One region of the Marinobacter apostichopi genome, then DNA from elsewhere that is predicted to be linked to it. Evidence: predicted binding sites of a transcription regulator. Region 1 holds the regulator's gene; the other holds the start of a gene.
The links. The regulator sigma-54, encoded in region 1, starts transcription at its own class of promoters, with help from an activator protein. The targets are predictions, from matches to a motif close to ANTGGCATNNANNTTGCTNT.
Positions count from the first base shown of each region.

Region 2: the regulator sigma-54 is predicted to act here: its motif matches at 4,452-4,471, upstream of flhA (flagellar biosynthesis protein FlhA).

Region 1 is NZ_AP028070.1:2,628,240-2,635,872, forward strand. Features, by position in the region: gene mlaE (lipid asymmetry maintenance ABC transporter permease subunit MlaE) at 1-460, opposite strand, end outside; gene QUE89_RS12070 (ABC transporter ATP-binding protein) at 502-1,314, opposite strand; gene QUE89_RS12075 (KpsF/GutQ family sugar-phosphate isomerase) at 1,594-2,574, shown strand; gene QUE89_RS12080 (KdsC family phosphatase) at 2,574-3,143, shown strand; gene lptC (LPS export ABC transporter periplasmic protein LptC) at 3,140-3,790, shown strand; gene lptA (lipopolysaccharide transport periplasmic protein LptA) at 3,774-4,328, shown strand; gene lptB (LPS export ABC transporter ATP-binding protein) at 4,306-5,031, shown strand; gene QUE89_RS12100 (RNA polymerase factor sigma-54) at 5,194-6,720, shown strand; gene hpf (ribosome hibernation promoting factor) at 6,832-7,140, shown strand; gene ptsN (PTS IIA-like nitrogen regulatory protein PtsN) at 7,227-7,633, shown strand, end outside.
Region 2 is NZ_AP028070.1:2,473,600-2,481,232, reverse strand. Features, by position in the region: gene fliR (flagellar biosynthetic protein FliR) at 1-45, shown strand, start outside; gene flhB (flagellar biosynthesis protein FlhB) at 82-1,218, shown strand; gene QUE89_RS11365 (class I SAM-dependent methyltransferase) at 1,577-2,449, opposite strand; gene QUE89_RS11360 (uracil-xanthine permease family protein) at 2,430-3,686, opposite strand; gene upp (uracil phosphoribosyltransferase) at 3,689-4,327, opposite strand; gene flhA (flagellar biosynthesis protein FlhA) at 4,554-6,728, shown strand; gene flhF (flagellar biosynthesis GTPase FlhF) at 6,789-7,633, shown strand, end outside.

The DNA of each region.
Region 1 (7,633 bases):
CGCCCCATATTCCCACCGCCGAAAAGATAATGGCCAGCACCGGCATGGCAATGAAACCGGCCCAAAGCCTCGGCGCAATGACCCTCCGTAATGGGTCGACCCCCATCATCTCCATGCTCGACAATTGTTCAGTCGCTTTCATCAGACCGATTTCGGCTGTCAGGGCAGACCCGGCGCGCCCCGCAAAAAGCAGTGCTGTTACCACCGGTCCCAGCTCACGCACCAGTGTCAGAGCAATCATCTGGCCAATGGCCGCCTCGGAGCCGTAGTCGCTAAGGATGGTGTAGCCCTGCAACCCCAACACCATGCCAATGAAAAGACCGGACACGATAATAATCGCCAGCGACAGAACACCCACGGCGTATAGCTGCTTGATCAACAGCGGAAACCCGATGCTCGGTCTCGGGACACCCACCACAACGCCCGCCAGGAACTGCCCTGAGCGACCGAGTGCCGACATGGTTGTCAGCCCCCAACGGCCCAACGCCACAATTCGATCGATCAAGAAGCCTCCCCGGGGAGCCCATAATCAGCGCCAGCGGGACCGGCAGGATAGTGAAACGGCACCGGTCCATCGGGTTGACCGCGCAGGAACTGCTGGATCTGCTCGGACGGATGAGCCCGGATTTCGTCCGGCGTGCCCTCGCCGATCACCTTGCCATCAGCAATGATGCAGGCGTGATGACAGATGCTGAGGGATTCCGGCACATCATGGGACACCAGCACACTGGTCAGGCCCATAGAACTGTTAAGGTCCCGGATCAGCTTTACCAATACGCCCATGGTGATCGGATCCTGACCGGCGAAAGGCTCGTCGTACATGATCAGCTCCGGGTCCAGGGCAATACTGCGTGCCAGCGCAACTCGCCGGGTCATCCCGCCGGACAACTCTGACGGCATTAATGCCCGAGCGCCGCGCAGGCCCACCGCTTCCAGTTTCATCAGCACGATATCGTGAATCATGTCTTCAGGCAGCGAGGTGTGCACTCGCAGAGGGAACGCCACGTTCTCGTACACATTGAGATCAGTAAACAGGGCCCCGCTCTGGAACAACATGCCAATCTTTTCCCGCAGCTTGTACAGCGCGCCGCGCTTCAGGTTTGGCACGTCGTGACCATCAAGACTGACGCTGCCGGAATCAGGTCGCAGCTGACCACCTATCAGCCGCAACACCGTGGTCTTACCGGTGCCACTGGGCCCCATGATGGCGGTGATTTTACCGCGCGGTATGTCCAGAGTTACGCCATCCAGAACTCGACGCCCTGAACGGGAAAATACAACATCTCTCAATGATATGTATGCGGGACTGTCCATAACCCTACCCTTTGTGCGTAACCCCACCCTGTGAAAGTGCGACTAAAAAGTGCGGCTACATTATGCCAAGGAAGCTTGAAGCTCAATCGGTCCAAGCCGAAAAAGCATGAACACGTTGATCAGTTTCACTGAACTTTCTGTAACGCATCCTGTAACCCACGGCGTCTCTGATTGAAAATGATATACTCCGCTGTAACTTCAGCGGCATTGCCCCAGAATCAGGCACTGTGCAATGCATTGATAACCATGTTCACCCAAGCAGACCAGGCCCTAATCCCGATGACTGAACAGAGCTCAAAGGACTTTCGCACTTCCGCGCTTCAAGCCATCCGTATCGAACGTGATGCTATTGATGCCCTGGAAGGACGCATTGATCACCATTTCATCAAGGCGTGCGAGGTAATCATGGCCTGCAAGGGCCGGGTCGTGGTCACCGGCATGGGCAAATCCGGGCACATTGGTAACAAGATTGCGGCAACCCTGGCGAGTACCGGCACCCCGTCGTTTTTCGTGCATCCCGGCGAAGCCAGCCACGGTGACCTGGGCATGATTACCAGCCAGGACGTAGTCATTGCCATATCCAACAGCGGCAACACCAGCGAGGTGGTTACCATTCTGCCGCTGATCAAGCGTATGGACGCTCCGCTGATCAGCATGACCGGCAACCCGGATTCGGTATTGGCCAGGGAAGCGGTGGCCAACCTGGACGTGAGCGTTGAAACCGAGGCCTGCCCGCTAGGCCTGGCGCCCACCTCTAGCACCACAGCCACGCTGGTCATGGGAGACGCTCTCGCGGTCGCCCTGCTGGAGGCGCGCGGCTTCAGTAAAGAAGATTTTGCATTCTCGCACCCCGGCGGCACGCTCGGGCGTAGGCTTCTGCTTAGAGTCTCCGACATCATGCACACCGGGGACCGCATTCCAAAAGTCCCTGAAGGCACCACCCTCAGCGGCGCCCTGCTGGAAATTTCTCGCAAAGGACTGGGCATGACCACGGTACTGGATGCATCCGGCAAGCTGACCGGCGTCTTTACCGACGGCGACCTGCGTCGCACGCTTGATAAGAATGTCGACGTACACACCACCGCAATCGAACACGTCATGACCCCCAACGGCAAAACCATTCAGGCCGAACACCTGGCGGCGGAAGCCCTGAACATCATGGAAGAAATGAAAATCAACGCGCTGCCGGTGACCGACCAGAGCGGCAGCTTGGTGGGCGCTATCAACATGCACGATCTGCTTCGGGCTGGAGTGATCTGATGTCAGACCCGATCAGCCCGCTAGCCGCGAACTGGCCACGGGAACTCCTGACCAAAGCCGCCGGGATCCGCCTGATTGCGTTTGATGTCGACGGCATCATGAGTGATGGCAGACTCTATTTCAGCGCCAATGGCGATGAGCTCAAAGCCTTCAACATCCTCGACGGCCTGGGCATGAAACAGCTAATGGCGGCGGGCATCGATGTCGCCGTGATCACCGGCCGAAAGTCGCCCCTCACCGAAAAACGGATGCGGGATCTGGGCATTCCCCACCTGATGCAGGGTCGCGAGGATAAACGCGTCGCGCTGCAGGAACTGCTCAGCGCCATGGACCTGCCCGCCGATGCAATCGCCTACATGGGCGACGACCTGCCAGACCTGCCGGCCATCCGTTTTGCCGGGCTTGGCTTGACCGTGCCCAACGGCTATTGGCTGGTACGCGAACACGCCGACTATTGCACCCAGGCCGCCGGTGGCAGCGGCGCCGTGCGTGAAGTCAGTGATTTGTTGCTGACGGCTCAGGGTAAGCTCGGCGCCGCCCTAGCGAGCTATCTGGAGCCCGACACATGAGTGCCAGTTCCAAGGATCAGCGCAGCAACAACAATGGCGAGACCAAAGACGGCCTGATCGCGCTGCTTACGCTATCAGACCGTCCGTGGCTGCGCACCCTGGCCCTCGGCGGCACGATTGCCGCAACACTGTTTCTGTTATGGCGCAGTGACGAACCCACCAGGATTCAAGACGATGCAGCGAAACTTCGAGGCAAGGCCGAACCCGATGGCTTTGTCGTCAATGGCCAGTACACGTCCTATGACGAAAACGGCGACCTGAAAATCCAGTTCACCAGCCCTCGAATCGAACAGTTCGAGGAAGGCAATGTAGCCACCATGAAAGAACCCCGCGCCAAGCTCTTCGGTCAGCCAGAAACGGAACCCTGGATTGTCGAGTCGGAGAATGGCAGCCTGTTGCAAAATGAAGGTGTGCTTTATCTGACCGACCACGTGCGGGTTATCCGGACCATTGGCGAACGCAAAGCCACGATGACAACCACCAGCCTGACCCTGGATAACGACCAGGGCACCGTGTACACCGACGCACCGGTTACCATCACCGATCAAATTGGCGTCACCCGGGCGAAAGGCATGAAAGCCTGGATTGACGACCGAACCCTCGAACTTAAATCTCAGGTGGAAGGACGCTATGAAACTGGTCAATAACCGATGTCTCACGCTGCTGGCTGTCACGCTGGCACTGACCGTCAGCGGGCCTGCCACCGCGTTCAACCTGGATTCCGACGCCCCGATCACCGTGAGCGCCGATAACGCCCGATTGGACGACACCAAGGGCATAGCCACCTACACCGGAGACGTCCAGCTAGTGCAGGGAAAAACCCGGCTCGACGCAGAGCGCGTGGTGCTGTTCCGGGATGCCAATGGCCTGAGCCGCATTGAGGCCTCCGGCCAGCCGGCCCGCTACCAGCAGCCAACCCGGGACGGCGAGGGTGAAACCGACGCCCGTGCCCTCAACATCACCTGGTCCGCCAGCGAAGACCAACTGACCTTTGAAAGGGATGCCATCATTGAGCAGAATGGCAACCTGTTCCGGGGCGACGTCATTCATTATGATACCGTCCGCCGGGTTGTAACCGCGCAGGGTGGCGACACGAATACTGGTAGCGGCCGTGTCGAAATGGTCATCCAGCCACGCAGTACCAAAAGCAAACAGGGATCCGATGGCAGTTCTCAGAGCCAGTAACCTGGCAAAAAGCTACAAACACAAAAAGGTGGTGATTGACGTTTCGCTGGAGATCCGCAGCGGCGAAATCGTTGGTCTTCTCGGTCCCAACGGGGCCGGCAAGACCACCTGCTTTTACATGATTGTCGGGCTGGTGCCTGCTGATCGGGGCCGCATCACTATCGACAGCCAGGACATCACACCACTGCCGATGCATGGCCGCGCCCGCAAGGGTATCGGATACCTGCCCCAGGAAGCCTCGGTGTTTCGCAAACTGACCGTTCGTGACAACATCATGGCCATCCTGGAGACCCGCAAGGGCTTGAGCCGGACCGAACGGGTAAACAAGCTGGAAGAGCTTCTTGAAGAGTTTCACATTACCCACATTCGCGACAGCGTGGGTATGGCCCTGTCCGGCGGTGAACGCCGTCGTGTCGAGATCGCCCGCGCCCTGGCCATGGAGCCCGCGTTTATCCTGCTGGACGAACCCTTTGCCGGGGTCGACCCGATCTCGGTGAGCGATATCAAGCACATCATCCGCCACCTCCGGGACAAGGGCATCGGTGTGCTGATCACCGACCACAACGTGCGGGAAACCCTGGACATTTGTGAGACCGCCTACATTGTCTCCGGTGGTCACATTATTGCGTCCGGAAATTCTGAAACCATCCTGGCCAACCAGCAGGTGAAAGAAGTCTACCTGGGCAATGAATTCAGACTGTGACGCCAAGCATCCGATTGTGTTGGTGACTTTGAGCAAGTAAACTCGGCAAAGAACTTGCTAGGCTCTTTTGGGATGTCGGCAAGTGACGGCCACATAACGACTTTTTTATTGAACAGACCGCAACGCAGAGTGCTGACGAGTGACGGATCCTGAACCATGGTTATGAAAGCCTCCTTACAGTTAAAGCTGGGTCAAAGTCTGACCATGACACCCCAGCTGCAACAGGCGATCCGGCTTCTGCAGCTATCCACCCTGGATCTTCAGCAGGAAATTCAGCAGGCGCTGGAATCCAATCCCATGCTGGAAACCTCCGAGGACGACGACCAGGCGGAATCCCAGTCGACCGACGACAGCAACAGTCACGACGAGCCAGCCAGCGAAACAGCCTCGGAACCGGCTCCAGAGACCACCCCGGACTGGGACGAGTCCGAAAACGGGCCCGACTGGTCATCGGAGAATGAGATTCCGGATACCATCCCCGACGATCTGCCGGTCGACACCGCGTGGGACGATATCTATCAGTCAGCGCCGGCGACCTCCGCGCGCAATGACGACGAAAACGATCACGATTTCGAGACCCGCAACTCACCCACGGAAACCCTGCAGGACCACCTTGAGTGGCAGCTGAACCTGACTCCGTTGAGCGAGCGGGACCAGGCCATTGCCCATGCCCTGATGGATGCCGTGGACGAACGGGGTTACCTGACCAGCCCACCTGAGGACATCCACGCCGGGCTGCAAGATGATGCGGATGAAGACCCGGTTGAACTGGACGAGGTTGAAGCGGTGCTGCACCGCCTGCAGCATTTCGACCCCCCCGGCGTTTTTGCCCGTGACTTGCAGGAATGCCTGCTGATCCAGCTGAACCAGTTACCGCCAGAAACACCCTGGCTGTCCCAGGCCCGACTGGTGATCACCCACTACATCAATCTGCTGGGTAACCGCGACTACGCGCAATTACTGCGGCGCAGCCGGCTCAAAGAAGATCAATTGCGGGAGGTTCTGGCCCTCATCACTGGCCTGAACCCACGGCCCGGAGACGTGATCGATCGCGCCGAGCCTGATTACGTGATTCCGGATGTCATCGTGCGCAAACACAACGGCCGGTGGCGAGTTGAGTTAAATCCTGAAATTGCACCACGCATCCGCGTCAATGCAGGCTATGCTTCTCTTATAAGGCGCGCAGACAGCAGTGCCGACAACACCTACCTGCGTGATCAGCTGCAGGAAGCCAAATGGTTTATCAAGAGCCTGCAAAGCCGTAACGAAACCTTGCTTAAGGTGGCTACCCGAATCGTTGAACACCAGCAGGGCTTTCTGGATCACGGTGAAGAAGCCATGAAACCCTTGATCCTGTCGGATATTGCGCAGGCGGTGGAGATGCACGAGTCGACCATTTCCCGGGTCACGACACAAAAATACATGCATACGCCCCGGGGCATCTTTGAGCTGAAGTATTTTTTCTCGAGTCATGTCAGTACGGATGAAGGCGGGGAATGTTCATCGACCGCTATCCGTGCAATGATCAAGAAACTGATCGCAGCGGAAACGCCGAAAAAGCCGTTGAGCGATAGCAAAATTGCGGCCATGCTAGGGGATCAAGGAATCAAGGTGGCGCGGCGGACGGTAGCCAAGTACCGGGAGGCCATGCATATTCCACCCTCGAATGAGCGAAAAAGACTGGTTTAGGAGAGCCCTGCCCTCACAGGGGGCTCCCCCAGACCAAACTTTGGCGGCGCAGTGCGCGCCAGCCCTCAGCCCGACCCGTCTGGGCCGGCACGATGACAACAGGAGACGCCTATGCAACTCAACATTTCAGGCCACCACGTAGAACTGACTCCCGCACTGAAGGATTACGTCTCGGAAAAATTTGAGAAACTTGAACGCCACTTTGACCACATCAGTAATTGCCAGGTCACTTTGCAAGTGGAGAAAGTTCGTCAAATGGCAGAAGCGACGTTGCACGTGGTTGGTGGTGATATACACGCAAAGGCAGAAAACGAGGACATGTATGCGGCCATCGACGGGCTGATTGACAAACTGGACCGCCAGATCCTCAAGCACAAGGAAAAGAATGTAGACCGGATGCACGGCAACGGCGGTCGCTAGACGCCAGTTATCGTGCATGTCATCTCATCGCGCTGCGGCAAGGTTAACCTGCCGCAGCCTTTTTTTTACGGAATTGCAGTCGATTCATGAGCGACACATCCTTAACCATCGATAACATTCTTGCGCCAGAGCTGACCCAGTGCCGGGTCCCCGCTTCCAGTAAAAAGCGGGTGTTGGAATTCATCGCCGAACAGATTCACCAGCATAACGGCACTCTCAGCGAGACTCAGATTTTCAATAATCTGATTGGGCGGGAGCGTCTGGGCAGCACCGGCATTGGCCAAGGCATTGCCATTCCCCACTGTCGGCTGGAAGGGCTTGATCATGTGGTGGGCGTTTTGCTGACGCTGGAAGAGAGCATTGAGTTTGATGCCATCGACAACCAACCTGTCGATCTGGTGTTTGCCCTGGTCGTGCCCAAAGAGGCCACCAGCGAGCATCTGGAACTGCTGAGCCAGTTGGCGGAAAAATTCAATGAACGCGCATTCTGCGA
Region 2 (7,633 bases), 150 kb from region 1:
CGGGAGACCTTTGAATTCATGAGGCAGTTGCAGGGACGGCCGTAAAGGCCTTTCTCCTTTAGCTTCCGAAGACGCTGAACCATGGCCGAAGAGAACGACAACAGTCAGGAAAAAACGGAAGAGGCCACGCCCCGAAGGCTTGAAAAAGCCAAGGACGAGGGCCAGACCGCCCGTTCCCGTGAGCTGGCCACCATGGCTGTGCTGATGGCGGGCGCTGGCGGCCTGCTGATGTTCGGCTCCAGCTTGGGTGCCAGCCTGGAAGGCATCATGCGCGACAGTTTTGTGCTGGAGCGCTCGGCGATCTTCGATACCCGTCACATGAGTGTTCAGCTCATTGCCTCCGCGAAAGAGGCCGCCTGGGCGTTATCTCCGATTCTCGTGGTCTTGCTGATTGCCGCAATCTTCGGCTCCATCGGCATTGGCGGCCTGCTGTTTAGCGGCAAAGCGATTGCGCCCAAGCTGAACCGTATGAACCCCATCAAGGGCCTGGGCCGCATGTTCTCCGCCCGCTCGTTGATCGAGTTGGTAAAGGCCATCGCCAAAGTCGGTTTGGTGATGTCGGTGGCCGTTCTCATCCTGAACCTCAGAACTGAAGACCTGCTCAGCATCGCCGAGGAGCCGGCTGTTCCGGCCATGGAGCACGTTTTGTGGACGCTGGGCTGGAGTTTCTTCCTGTTGTCCTGCGCCACCATCATCATTGCGCTGATCGACGTACCGTTCCAGATTTACGATCACCAGAAAAAACTGCGAATGACCAAGCAGGAGGTGAAGGACGAGTACAAGGACACCGAGGGCAAGCCGGAAGTCAAAGGCAAGATCCGGCAGCTCCAGCGCGAGATGGCCCAGCGTCGCATGATGCAGGACGTACCGACTGCCGACGTGGTGATCACCAACCCGACTCACTATGCGGTGGCACTGAAGTACGATCAGAAATCCATGGCGGCGCCGATAGTGGTGGCCAAGGGGGCCGACGAGGTGGCCTTCAAGATCATGGAAATCGCCCGCGAGCACAAGGTGGAAGTGCTGCGCACGCCTCCGCTCACCCGAGCGACCTACCACAACGCCGACATCGGCGACGAGATCCCCGACGGCCTCTACATGGCCATCGCCCAGGTTCTGGCCTACGTGTTCCAGCTCCGGCAGTTCCGCAAGGGGCGTGGGGAGAAACCTGGCATGCCTAAGTTCCCGATTCCTTCGGACTTGCGGCGCGATGTTTAGCTCTTGAGCGCCTAGCCTTCAAAGTTGGTGCCAGTGGACGTGCGGGAAGGCTTTCCAAAACCCGCTCAAGCACGTCCATGTGACGCTTGAGCTCCGCCATCCATGGCTCCGCACAGTTTTGGAAAGCCTTCCCGCACCTCCACGTCGGACTTACTGCGTTATATCAACAAGACTCCCGCCGGTGAATCGATCTGTCTTTTTGGCGATATCGATGGTGCTGAAAGGTGTTTGTGGGCCGCGCTCCCAAAAATGTTGGAGGCCAAGGATGGCCGGAAACAAGCGCACATGGACGTGCTCGTAGCGGTTTTTGGGAGCGCGGCCCACAAACGCCATACTCCCCAGCTATCAGGCTAGGGTATCAGTGTGACGGTTCTGCTCCGGAGCTACAGGCAATAACCCGAACCATAGGCTCCCCGCGACTCTTGGGTATCGGTAGTGTGCCGTACCAGGCCCGTGGATCGTGGACGGTGGCTGAGTCGAAACCACAGGACAGAAAATGGCGCTGGGCTTCGTCGTCAGTTTGGAAGTGGAACGATACCTGACTGCGAGTGGCGGTGCCGAGGAGGGCGCCCAGTGCCTTGAGGGTGCCGTTCAGCAAGGGTTGCGTGGGGCGGTAGTAGCTTTCGGTAAGGTAGAGCGAACCGGGGCGATCAGCCATGACCTTCGCCAGGCGGCGCCAGAAGTCGCTGATGACATCCAGTGAGAAGTAGCTGGTCAGGCCCTCGGTGACGATGATCACCGGTTTGGCGTTGTCGAACACGCGATCAATGACTTTTTCGATCTGGTATTCGCCGTGGTCGGCCAGGATATCGATGGGCGTAACCTGATGATGGTCGCCCAGGCGGCCCGCCGCCAGAAGCCGCATCGCTTTTCGTCCGGCCATGTCGGGAAGGTCGGCTTCCACCATGTGCATCAGGGGATGCCGTTGCCGCAATCTAAGTCCTCTGGGGGACATGCCGCAGGCTATTTCCAGAACCTGAGTTGTGCCGGTGTCGTGAATTGCCTGATCAATCAGGTGGTCCATGATTAAATGGCGTTGCAGCAGGAAGGTTCGGATATTGCCGCCGATGGCCGCCTTGCTGGCGGATTCGAACGGGGTCATCAGGTGGAAGAGCCAGCGGCCCTGTTCAGTGGCGAGGATGTCGTCGGAGAGACCATACCGGTGCCAGACGGCACCGGTATAGAGGGCGGTGAAACTGATGCCGGAGCTATCAGTCGGCTTGCTGCTCATACACCGCTTTGCCCCAAGCCTCGCGGCTGCCGGGCAGGATCAGGTTCAGGATGATGGCTGCGACCGCACAAAGGGCAATGCCTTCCAGGTGGCCCAGCACCATGCCGCCAATACCGAATACCAGGGTCACGCCCACGATCACCAGGTTACGGGACTGGGACAGATCCACCTGGTGGCGGATCAGGGTGTTCAGGCCGACCACCGCGATGGAGCCGAACAGCAGGCACAGGATGCCGCCCATAACCGGCACCGGAATGGTTTGCAGGGCGGCGCCAAACTTGCCAACGAACGCCAGCACGATGGCAACTACGGCGGCCCACCACATAACCCGCGGGTTGAAGTTCTTGGTCAGCATGACTGCACCGGTAACTTCCGAGTAGGTGGTGTTGGGTGGTCCACCCAGGGCCGCTGCGGCGCTGGTGGCCAGGCCGTCGCCCAGAAGTGTGCGGTGCAGGCCCGGCTTTTCCAGGAAGTTCTTGCGGGTGACGTTGCCAATGGCCAGAACGTCGCCGATGTGCTCAATGGCCGGGGCGATGGCCACCGGAATCATGAACAGGATGGCACCCCAGCTGAATTCAGGCGCAACGAAGTTCGGTACCGCCAGCCAGGGCGCTTCCTGGATGGGCGTAGTGTCGACGATGCCAGCAAAGGCAGACAGTACGTAGCCGGTGATGACACCAAACATGATCGGGATCAGGCGGAAGATGCCCTTCGCCCAAACAGACATGATGATGGTCACGCCCAGGGAAATCATCGCGATCCAGATAGCGGTATCGTAAGGGATCAGCTGGCTGGAACCGTCGCCGGTGCGGCCGGAAGCCATGTGTACGGCAACCGGCGCCAAGCCGAGGCCGATGGTCATGATAACCGGGCCGATGACTACGGGCGGCAGCAAAGCGCGTACAAAGCCGGTGCCGCGCAGGCGAACCAAGCCGCTCAGGAAGATGTACAGAATGCCGGCTGCCATCAAGCCGCCCAGGGTCTCTTCCATGCCGAATCGGCCCTTGGAGGCAATGACCGGCGCAATGAAGGCAAAGGACGACGCCAGGAAGATCGGAATCTGGCCGCCAGTGACAATATGAAACACGATGGTGCCCATGCCGGCGGTGAACAGGGCGACGTTCGGGTCCAGCCCTGTGATCAGTGGCATCAGCACCAGGGCGCCGAAAGCCACCAGCAGCATCTGGGAACCGGCTAGTGCCTGTTTCCAGGCCGGTTCGTTAGTGTGTTCTTGCATGCTCAGACGTCCTTCTGCTTGGTGCCGAAGATCTTGTCACCGGCATCGCCCAGACCCGGCAGGATGTAGCCTTTCTCGTTCAGGCGCTCGTCCACAGATGCGGTGTAGATGGATACGTCCGGGTGCGCTTCCAGTACCTTCTCAACACCCTCAGGCGCCGCAACCAGGATCAGGGCACGGATTTCGGTGCTGCCGGCTTTCTTCAGCAGGTCGATGGTCGAAATCATTGAGCCACCGGTGGCGAGCATCGGGTCCACGATCAGGGCCATACGCTGGTCCAGTTCGCCGACCAGCTTTTCCAGGTAGGTGCTGGCTTCCAGGGTTTCCTCGTTACGGATCTGGCCGACCACACTCACCCGCGCGACCGGGATCAGGCTCAGAACACCGTCCAGCATGCCGAGGCCAGCACGCAGGATCGGAACAATGGTGATCTTCTTGCCGTGGATCTGCTCAACCTTGACCGGTCCGGCCCAGCCTTCGATGGTCTTTTCCTGCAGATTGAAATCTTTTGTCGCTTCGTAAGTCAGCAGGGCGCCAACTTCTTGTGCCAGCTCACGGAAATTCTTGGTGCTGATGTCCGACCGGCGCATAAGGCCGAGTTTGTGCTGGATCAGGGGATGTTTAACCTCGTGAATTGGCATGGGTCACCTGTGAGTCTGGTTTGTCTTAAATGGATTTGCGGCGCGTTCAAATGGCGCAAGGATACCGCATCTGGGCGGGTACGTCAGGCGACACTCTCGGAAAGCTCATGGAAATTGAGTAAGGAGTGGTACGGATCTTGCCACACCTCTCTGAAACGACGCCTTTGCGTCAGGTTTTCGACCCTGAGCACGCGGTCACGCACAGCCAATCGGAGAAGTATCCGGCATGGACAGAGCTTTAGTCCTTAATAACGTCAAATCCCTGACGCGGGGAAACCTCGGTGTCCCGGTCATGCTGATGGGGCTGCTGGGCATGATGATCCTGCCCATGCCGGCATTCCTTCTGGACGTCTTCTTTACCTTCAACATCACCCTGTCCATTGTGATCCTGCTGGTGTGTGTCTACGCGATGCGTCCAATGGAGTTCGCGTCTTTCCCGACCGTACTGCTGGTAGCAACACTGTTGCGGCTGGCCCTGAACGTGGCCTCAACCCGGATCGTACTGTTGGAAGGGCACGAGGGTGGCGACGCTGCCGGTAAGGTCATCGAGTCCTTTGGTGAAGTGCTGATCGGCGGCAACTACGCGGTCGGTCTGGTGGTGTTCGCCATCCTGATGATCATCAACTTCCTGGTGGTGACCAAAGGTGCCGGCCGGGTCTCGGAAGTCAGCGCCCGCTTTACTCTGGACGCCATGCCCGGCAAGCAGATGGCGATCGATGCCGACCTGAACGCCGGCCTGATCAATCAGGACGAAGCCAAGCACCGCCGCTCGGAAATTGCTCAGGAAGCCGACTTCTACGGTTCCATGGACGGTGCTTCCAAATTCGTGAAAGGCGATGCGGTTGCCGGCCTGCTGATTCTGGCCATCAACATCATCGGTGGTGTTGCCATCGGTATGCTGCAACACGATCTGACCTTCGGGTTGGCAGTGGAGCGTTACGCCCTGCTGACCATCGGTGATGGCCTGGTCGCCCAGATCCCGTCGCTGCTGCTCTCTACCTCCGCTGCCATCATGGTGACCCGGGTAACCTCCAGCCAGGACATGGGTGGGCAAATCCTGAGTCAGATGTTCAGTGCGCCCAAGGCCCTGGCCATTGCCGCTACAATCCTGATTATCCTGGGCCTGATTCCAGGTATGCCCCACGTTGCCTTCCTGGGTCTCGGCAGTCTTGCCGCCGGCGCAGCCTGGTATATCTGGAAGCACGATCGCCAAACCGTCGAGGAAGACGGAGCCTTCCCGGTGCGTGGTGGTTCCGGTGGCATGCCTCGGCCAGCCGGCGGCGAACTGCCCTCGGGCGGGGATGGTGATCATGGCCGCGAGTTGCCAGCGCCAAGTGAGACCAAAGAGCTGGGCTGGGACGACGTGGCCACGGTCGACATTGTTGGTTTGGAAGTCGGCTACCGGCTGATCCCCCTGGTCGACAAATCCCAGGGTGGTCAGCTGCTGAGCCGGATCAAGGGCGTGCGCAAAAAGCTGTCCCAGGATCTGGGCTTCCTGATGCCGTCGGTTCACATTCGCGACAACCTGGACCTGATGCCCAACGTTTATCGAATCACCTTGATGGGCGTCACCATTGCCGAGGCCGAAATCCACCCGGAGCGGGAGTTGGCCATCGACCCGGGTCAGGTGTTCGGCAAGATCGAAGGCATTGAAGGTAAAGATCCCGCCTTTGGTCTGGATGCCAGCTGGATCGAGTCGGACAAGAAAGACCAGGCCCAGACTCTGGGTTATACCGTGGTGGATGCCAGCACTGTGGTGGCAACCCATCTCAATCAGGTGCTGCAGAAACACGCCCATGAACTGCTGGGTCACGAGGAAGTTCAGAAGTGGCTGGACCAGTTGGAGAAAGTGTCGCCCAAGCTGGCCGAGGAACTGGTGCCGACTACGATGTCCATCAGTCTGTTGCTGAAAGTGCTGCAAAACCTGCTGAAAGAAGAGGTGCCGATCCGGGACATGCGCTCCATTGCCGAGGCCATGGTCAACGTGCATCCGAAGAGCCAGGACCCGAAACTGCTGACCACAGCAGCCCGACAGTCCCTGCGTCGCATGATCGTTCAGAGCATCTGTGGCAACGAGGCAGAGATACCGGTTATTACCCTGGATCCAGATCTGGAACAGTTATTGCTGAAGTCTGTTCAACAGAGTCAACAATCCGGCGGTCAGGATGACATTGGGTTGGTTCTCGAGCCGAACATGGTGGAAAAACTGCAGCGCTCCCTCCAGGAAAGCGTGCAGCGCCAGGAAATGCTTGGGAAGCCCGCCATCCTGCTGGTCTCAGGGCCGCTTCGGCCGGTTCTGGCGCGGTTTGCGAGTTACGGAGTCGAGCGTTTGCACGTGCTTTCGTACCAGGAAATCCCGGATAACAAACAGATCACTATCGTGGCGTCCGTTGGCCAGTAAGCACACGGACCCCAATACGGACAACGCCCAGGCGGCGGTGCCGGTGGAGGATGAGGCAGCATGAAAGTAAAACGGTTTTTTGCGCAAAGCATGTCAGAGGCGCTGAAGCAGGTCAGTGAGCAGATGGGCCCGGATGCCGTGATTCTTTCCAATCGCCGTGTCGATGGCGGCGTCGAAATCGTGACGGCACTGGACTACGACGAGAATATGGCGCGCCAGCGTCTGGGCGAGCAGGCCGAAACCGCCACCAACGGATCGCGGTTGGCGGAAATGCAGGCCGACCAGCACCGTCGCCTGGAAGACGAGCTGGGGCGGTCTCGGGATCGCATTCGTGACGTCCGCGAGAAACGGGCGCAGGCGGGTGCCGGCTATGCTGGCGCATCGTTCGCCGAGCTGAGCGACGCGGCCATGGCCGATTCCGAGGAGCCGATTGCCCGGTCAAACGGCGGCACTTCCGGCTATTCAGATGAACTGGCCCAGATGCGAGCCGAAATCAGCTCCTTACGGGATTTGATGCATGGTCGGGCGGCTGAGCCTGCCAAACCTGCCAGCAATGCCGTTCAGCAGCGACTGGCGGAACGTTTGCAGGAGTTTGGGTTGAGCAGCGATCTGGCGGCGTCTCTGTCACGTCGGCATAAAGGCGGCCGGCTCGACGAGGGCTGGAAGCAGTCCCTGAAGATGCTCGTCACCGGCGTGCGCACGGCCCGTGAGGAATGGTTGGACGAGGGCGGCGCCTACGCTCTGGTAGGTCCCACCGGCTCCGGCAAGACCACAACCATTGGTAAGCTGGCGGCACGCTACGTGCTTCGTCACGGCGCCGATTCACTGGCGCTGGTGACCACTGATCGTTACCGGGTGGCGGCCCACGAGCAGCTGTTCGTGTTCGGGCGCATCCTCAATGTACC